DNA from 2 places in the Microbacterium soli genome. Region 1 is predicted to be linked to the other one. Evidence: riboswitches for the same ligand, from Rfam matches in the RefSeq annotation. Region 1 holds a riboswitch; the other holds the start of a gene.
What was found. A riboswitch is a leader RNA that binds a small molecule or an ion and turns the genes downstream of it on or off. The one in region 1 is predicted to bind ZMP and ZTP.

Region 1 (3,269 bases):
CGGCGCCGAGGATTCGGGAAGTGCGCACAGGCGTTCCTTCACTGTGAGAGGGCAGGGGTGCTGAAGTCAGCGTAGGTAAGCCTACCCTTACTCCATTGTCACGCTCAAGGGTGTGACAGATCCTCGTGCTGCTGCCGGTCCCGAGGAGGCCGGCCCGGCTCAGTGGTGGAACAGGCGCAGTCCCGTCGTGACGAGGGGGATGCCGTGCTCGGCGGCGGCCGCCGCGACCTCGTCCGAGCGCGTCGAGCCGCCGGGCTCGACGATCGTGCCCACGCCGAACTCCGCGGCGTGGTCGACGTTGTCGCGGAACGGGAGGAAGCCGTCCGAGACGAGGGTGACGTCGTCGAGCCGCTGTGCCCACTCCGCTCGCCAGCCGTCATCGCCGTACCGGCCCGCGGCCTCCGCACCGAAGAGCCCCTCGAACTCGACGAGCTGCGCGCGGGTCATCTCGGCGCCGGCGAAGCGCACCTGCCAGTTCAGGCGGTCCTGCCTGCGCATCCCCTCGACGGTCGGCAGCTCACGGACGAACGGATGCCGGCGCAGCCACCACACGCGGGCCTTGGCCCCCGCGAGGCGCACGCAGTCGACGCGGTTCTGCTGCCCGGCGCCGATGCCGACCGCCGCGCCGTCGCGCACGAGCACGACGGAGTTCGACTGCGTGTAGCGCGCGGTGGCCATCCCGAGCAGGGCGTCGCGGCGGTGGCGCCCGTCCAGCACGCCCGCCGGGAGCGCGGCGGCCAGGTCCGCGGCATCCCGGTCCTGCTCGATGACGGTGCCGAGCACCTCACGACGCTCGCGCGCCGGCGGCGCCCAGTCGGCACCGGCCTCGAAGACGAGGAACCGGCCGGACTTCTTCCCACTGAGGACGCCCACCGTGCCCTCCTCGTAGCCGGGGGCGATCACGGCGTCGCAGATGACCGTGCGCAGGAACTCCGCGGTCTCGGCATCCACCGGCCGCGACAGCGCCACCACGTCCCCGAAGGACGACTTCGGGTCGGCATCGCGGGCCCGCACGTAGGCCGAGATCAGGGTGTCCTCACCCACACCGGACGTGCGCCAGGTCTCGGCGGCGACCTCGTCGACGGGCCCGGCCAGGGCCGCACCCGCGGGGGACACGTGCTTGAACGACGCCGCCGCGGGGAGGCCACCCGCCTCATCGGCCTCGCGCACGAGCGCGAACGCGTTGAGCGCGTCGAGGTAGTTGATCAGCGAAGGCTCGCCGTTGAGGACGGCGGGGCCGCCTTCGACCGAGGCGGACTGGTGCGGATTCATTCCGTAGCGCATGGATGCTCCCATCTGTCGTGATGGGCACCCAGGCGGTCGATGCCGTGTTCTCGCGCTCCCTGCCGGTCATCCGGCTTCGCCAGTCGCCCACCCAGGATACCGGCCGCCGCTGAGGTGATGTCCTCACCGTGGAGCGGGGCGCCGGAGGGGCTGTGGCAGGCGGGCAGGGTACGGCGGGCGGCTGCCTGCGCGACTACCGTGGACGCATGCGCTTCCCCGCCGCGATCCGTGCCGCACGCCGTGCACCGCTCCTGCAGGTGCTGAAGTCGGCCGCGGCGACCATCGCCGCCTGGTTCCTCGCCGCGTGGCTGATGCCCGGCCCGCTGCCGGTGTTCGCCGCGATCGCGGCACTGCTGGTGGTGCAGCCCAGCGTGAACCAGTCGCTGTCCAAGGCCGTCGAGCGCAGCATCGGCGTCATCGTCGGCGTCGTCATCGCCGTGCTCCTGAGCGCGCTGCTCGGCCCGCAGGGCTGGGTGGTCCCGGCATCCGTCGTGGTGGCGATGCTCGTCGCGTGGGCGCTGCGCGCGTCGACGGGCACGGGGAACCAGGTGGCGATCTCCGCGGTGCTGGTGCTCGCACTGGGTTCGTCGAGCCCCGACTACGCCACCACCCGCATCATCGAGACCCTCATCGGCGCGGCAGTCGGGTTCGCCATCAACGTCGCCGTCGTCCCTCCCGTGCTCACCTCCCCCGCCCGCCGGGACATCGGGCTGCTGGGGCGCGAGCTCGCGGCGTCCCTCGACCGTCTCGCCGACGCGCTGCCGAGCACCAGGACGAGCGCCGAGCTGCACGAGCTGCTGCTGCAGGCGCGTCTGCTGCGCCCCATGAAGGACGCCGCCGAGGCATCCCTGGCATCCGCGGAGGAGTCGCTGTCCCTGAACCCCAGGAGGTCGCGGCACCGGGACGAGCTCGTCGAGCTGCGCGCGCTGTTCGATCGTCTCTCCCCGGTGACCACGCAGGTGATCGGGATGACCAGGGCGTACTTCGACCACTACGACGACTCGCTCGTCGGCGACCCGTTGGTGCGGGCGATCGCCGAGCAGCTGCGGCGCGCCGGGCACGACACGCGCCTGGCCGTCCAGCGGGCGGATGCCGCACCCGAGCCCGATGTCCTGACCTCGGCGGTGCCCGCGCTCACCGCCCCGCTGACGACGCGCCCACCCGCACCCGAGCACTGGGTGCTGATCGGGTCGCTCATGGAGGACCTCCGCCGCATCCACGGCGAGCTGCGCGACGAGGTCTGATTCGGCGGCGGGTCAACGCGCGGCGCGGACGATGTGGCTGCGGGCGTGCGCGACGGCGGTGCCCAGCTCGTCGAAAAGATGGTTCTGGTGGCGCAGTGAGCGCAGCACCCCCACATGCTCGGCGAGCTTGAGATGCCGCGGCTGGATGCCCTTGACGAGCACCGTGATGCCGCGGCGCTCCAGCGATACGATCATGTCGGTGATCACCTGCGCGCCGGTGGCATCGAGGATCTGCAGCTGCGACATCCGAAGCACGACCACCTCGATGTCGCGCAGCGCGATGACGCGCTCCATCATCCGCTCGGCGGCGCCGAAGAACAGCGCCCCCTCGATCCGGAACACGGCGATGCGCTCGTCACCGGGCTGTGCGGCGCCGGGCAGCTCCTCGCGGTGCACGCCGCTGGCCTTGGCGAGCTGGCGCAGCGCGAAGAATCCTGCCGCGAGCACGCCGATCAGCACGGCGTAGACGAGGTCGACGCTGACGGTGATGATCGCGGTGACGACGAAGACCACGGCATCCGATCGCGTCGATCCCATCACCGCACGGACCGTCGACGGGGCGACCATGCGGCACGAGGTCACCATGAGCACCCCCGCGAGCGCCGCCAGCGGGATCTGCGAGACGACGGCCGCGCCCACGAGCACGACGGCGAGCAGCAGCAGTCCGTGCGTGATGGCGGCCAGTCGCGTGCGCGCGCCCGCACGGATGCTGACCGCGGTGCGCGCGATGGCCCCGGTGGC
Region 2 (3,269 bases), 500 kb from region 1:
TTCGGCAGCGGGAGCTGCACGATGTAGCCATGGCAGCTCGGATCGGCGTTGAGCTCATCGATGAGAGCCTCGACGTCCTCCTGCGTCGCGTCGCCGGGCAGCTCGCGCTGGATCGAGTTCATGCCGATGGCCTCGGACTGGCGGTGCTTCATGCCGACGTACAGCTGGGATGCGGGGTCGGCGCCCACCAGCACGGTGGCGATACCGGGGACGACGCCGCGCTCGCGCAGCGCCGCCACTCGCTCGGCCAGCTCGCTCTTGATCGCCGCCGCAGCGGCCTTCCCGTCGAGGAGCTTCGCGGTCACTGCTGCAGCCCGGGGTACAGCGGGAACGCCTCGGCCAGCGTTGCGACGCGGGCACGCAGCGCCTCCACGTCGGCACCGGGCTGGAGCGCGAGGGCGATGACGTCGGCGACCTCGGTGAACTCCGCGTCTCCGAAGCCGCGGGTGGCGAGTGCCGGCGTGCCGATGCGCAGGCCCGAGGTGATCATCGGCGGGCGCGGGTCGTTGGGGACCGCGTTGCGGTTCACGGTGATGTGGATCTCGTGCAGCAGGTCCTCTGCCTGCTTGCCGTCGATCTCGGCGTCACGCAGGTCCACGAGCACGAGGTGCACATCCGTGCCGCCGGAGCGCACGGCGATGCCCGCGTCCTTCACGTCCTGCTGCGAGAGACGCTCGGCGATGATCTTCGCGCCCGACAGCACGCGCTGCTGGCGCTCGGCGAACTCGGGGGTCGCGGCGAGCTTGAACGCCGTGGCCTTGGCCGCGACGACGTGCATGAGCGGGCCGCCCTGCTGCCCCGGGAACACGGCCGAGTTGATCTTCTTGGCGATGTCGGCGTCGTTGGTGAGGATGAAGCCCGAGCGCGGTCCGCCGATGGTCTTGTGCACGGTCGAGGAGACGACGTGCGCGTGCGGCACGGGACTCGGGTGCAGGCCCGCGGCGACGAGCCCGGCGAAGTGCGCCATGTCGACCCACAGCAGCGCGCCGACCTCATCGGCGATGGCGCGGAACGCGGCGAAGTCCAGCTGGCGGGGGTACGCCGACCAGCCGGCGATGATGACCTTCGGCTTGTGCTCGATGGCCAGCGCGCGGACCTCGTCCATGTCGATGACGGAGGTCTCCGGGTTCACCCCGTACGCGACGATGTTGTACAGCCGGCCGGAGAAGTTGATCTTCATGCCGTGGGTGAGGTGCCCGCCCTGGTCGAGCGAGAGTCCCAGGAGGGTGTCGCCCGGGCGCGCGATGGCGTGCAGCACGGCGGCGTTGGCCGATGCGCCGGAGTGCGGCTGAACGTTCGCGAACTCGGAGCCGAACAGCGCCTTGGCGCGCTCGATCGCCAGGGATTCGGCGACATCGACCTCCTCGCAACCGCCGTAGTAGCGACGGCCGGGGTAGCCCTCGGCGTACTTGTTGGTGAGCACCGAACCCTGCGACTGCAGCACGGAGACGGGCACGAAGTTCTCGGACGCGATCATCTCGAGGTAGGTGCGCTGCCGGTTCAGCTCGCGCTCGAGCACCTCGGCGATCTCCGGGTCGACCTCGGCGAGCGGCGCGTTGAAGTATCGGTCGGTCATGGCAATCTCCTGTTCACATGGGAAAGGGGTGTGTTCCTCATCGGCCCAGGCGCGCGGTCGAACTCCTCGAGGTCGCTCCCCGGTGGTCACACCCACCCAGACGCCAGTCGCGACCACATGAGTTTACCGGATGCCGATGCCGTGTGTCCGGCGCGTCCGCACGGCGCGTCCGCGCTCCCGACGGTTTCGCGAGAGACTGGAGCGCGACGGCGCGCGCACCGCGTCCGCCGCACCGCACACCCCCTGGAGCGCACGATGACACCGACCACCCCCTCCCGCGGCTCGCGGCTCATCCATTCCGTCCGGATCGTCGACGGCGACGGCTCGATCACGGAGGACGGCTGGGTGCGCTTCGAGGCCGGCATCGTGTCCGCGCGCGGCACGGGGTCGGACAGACCGGATGCCGACGAGGTCGTCGACGCCGCCGCCGTCGCCGGACCGGCGGCCGTCCTCACTCCCGGCTTCGTCGACATCCACGGGCACGGTGGCGCGGGAGCCGCGTACGACTCCGGCGCGGATGCCATCCGCACCGGCCGGGACATGCATCGCGAGCACGGTACGACGCGCGCGGTCATCTCCCTCGTCACCGCCACGATCGACCAGCTCGCCGAGCAGGTGGCGACGATCGCCGACCTGGTGCAGACGGATGCCGGGGTGCTCGGCAGTCACCTCGAGGGCCCGTTCCTCGACCCCGGCCACCACGGCGCACACGAGCCGTCGCTGCTGCGCGATCCCGATGCCGACGCCATCGCGCGCCTGCTGGAGGCGGGGCGCGGGACGGTGCGGCAGGTGACGCTGGCACCGGAGCTGCCCGGCGGCATCGACGCGGTGCGCCAGATCACGGCGGCGGGTGCGGCTGTGGCCGTGGGGCACACGAACGCGGATGCCGGGATGGCCCGCGCCGCCTTCGAGGCCGGCGCCTCGATCCTCACCCACGCCTTCAACGCGATGAACGGCATCCATCACCGCGCGCCCGGCCCCGTGCTCATCGCCGCGGCCGATCACAGGGTCGTCCTGGAGGGCATCGCCGACAACATCCATCTCGACCCGCACATCATCAAACTGCTCTTCGATGCGGCACCGGGCCGGGTGGCGCTCATCACGGATGCGATGGCGGCGGCGGGCAGCGCGGACGGCCACTACGACCTGGGCGCGGTGAAGGTGACCGTCACCGACGGGGTGGCGCGCACCGACGCCGACGGGGCGATCGCCGGATCCACGCTCAGACAGGATGCCGCGCTGCGCAACGCGGTCGACGCGGGCGTCGCCCTCGGCGAGGCCGTGCGGGCGCTGACGGCGACACCGGCGTCCGCGGTGGGCTTCGGCGGCTCGCTGGGTCTGCTGCACCCGGGTTTCACGGCGGATGCCGTGCTGCTGGACGCCGACCTCGCCGTCCGCGGCGTATGGACGGGCGCCGCGCCGGTGCACCGTTCCGCGGTGAGCTGATCCCGCCGGCGCCGCGCACACGCGCGGGCATCGGCGAGGCGGGACCACCGGTCTCCCCAGCTCGGCGGCCCCGCCTCTCCTCGAGCCGATCAGGTCGGAGTCTCCTCCCCCGAGGACTCCGTCCCGACCACGTTCTCCGCCGCGACGCTGTCGCGACGACTCCATCCGCACCGCCCCCCGGTGGTGGCATCAGGAGTGCTCTACGAGAAGAGACGGCGCAGGACGGGTTTCATTACGCCGGTTCGTG

Region 2: another riboswitch for ZMP and ZTP. It lies ahead of glyA (serine hydroxymethyltransferase); the one in region 1 lies ahead of ABD770_RS05075 (phosphoribosylaminoimidazolecarboxamide formyltransferase).

Annotation. Positions count from the first base shown of each region.
Region 1 is NZ_BAABCP010000001.1:1,100,503-1,103,771, forward strand. Features, by position in the region: gene ABD770_RS05070 (iron-siderophore ABC transporter substrate-binding protein) at 1-28, opposite strand, end outside; gene ABD770_RS05075 (phosphoribosylaminoimidazolecarboxamide formyltransferase) at 160-1,284, opposite strand; ZMP/ZTP riboswitch at 1,304-1,381, opposite strand; gene ABD770_RS05080 (FUSC family protein) at 1,491-2,528, shown strand; gene ABD770_RS05085 (SulP family inorganic anion transporter) at 2,541-3,269, opposite strand, start outside.
Region 2 is NZ_BAABCP010000001.1:597,022-600,290, forward strand. Features, by position in the region: gene ABD770_RS02800 (bifunctional methylenetetrahydrofolate dehydrogenase/methenyltetrahydrofolate cyclohydrolase) at 1-305, opposite strand, end outside; gene glyA (serine hydroxymethyltransferase) at 302-1,576, opposite strand; ZMP/ZTP riboswitch at 1,613-1,697, opposite strand; gene ABD770_RS02810 (N-acetylglucosamine-6-phosphate deacetylase) at 1,832-3,022, shown strand.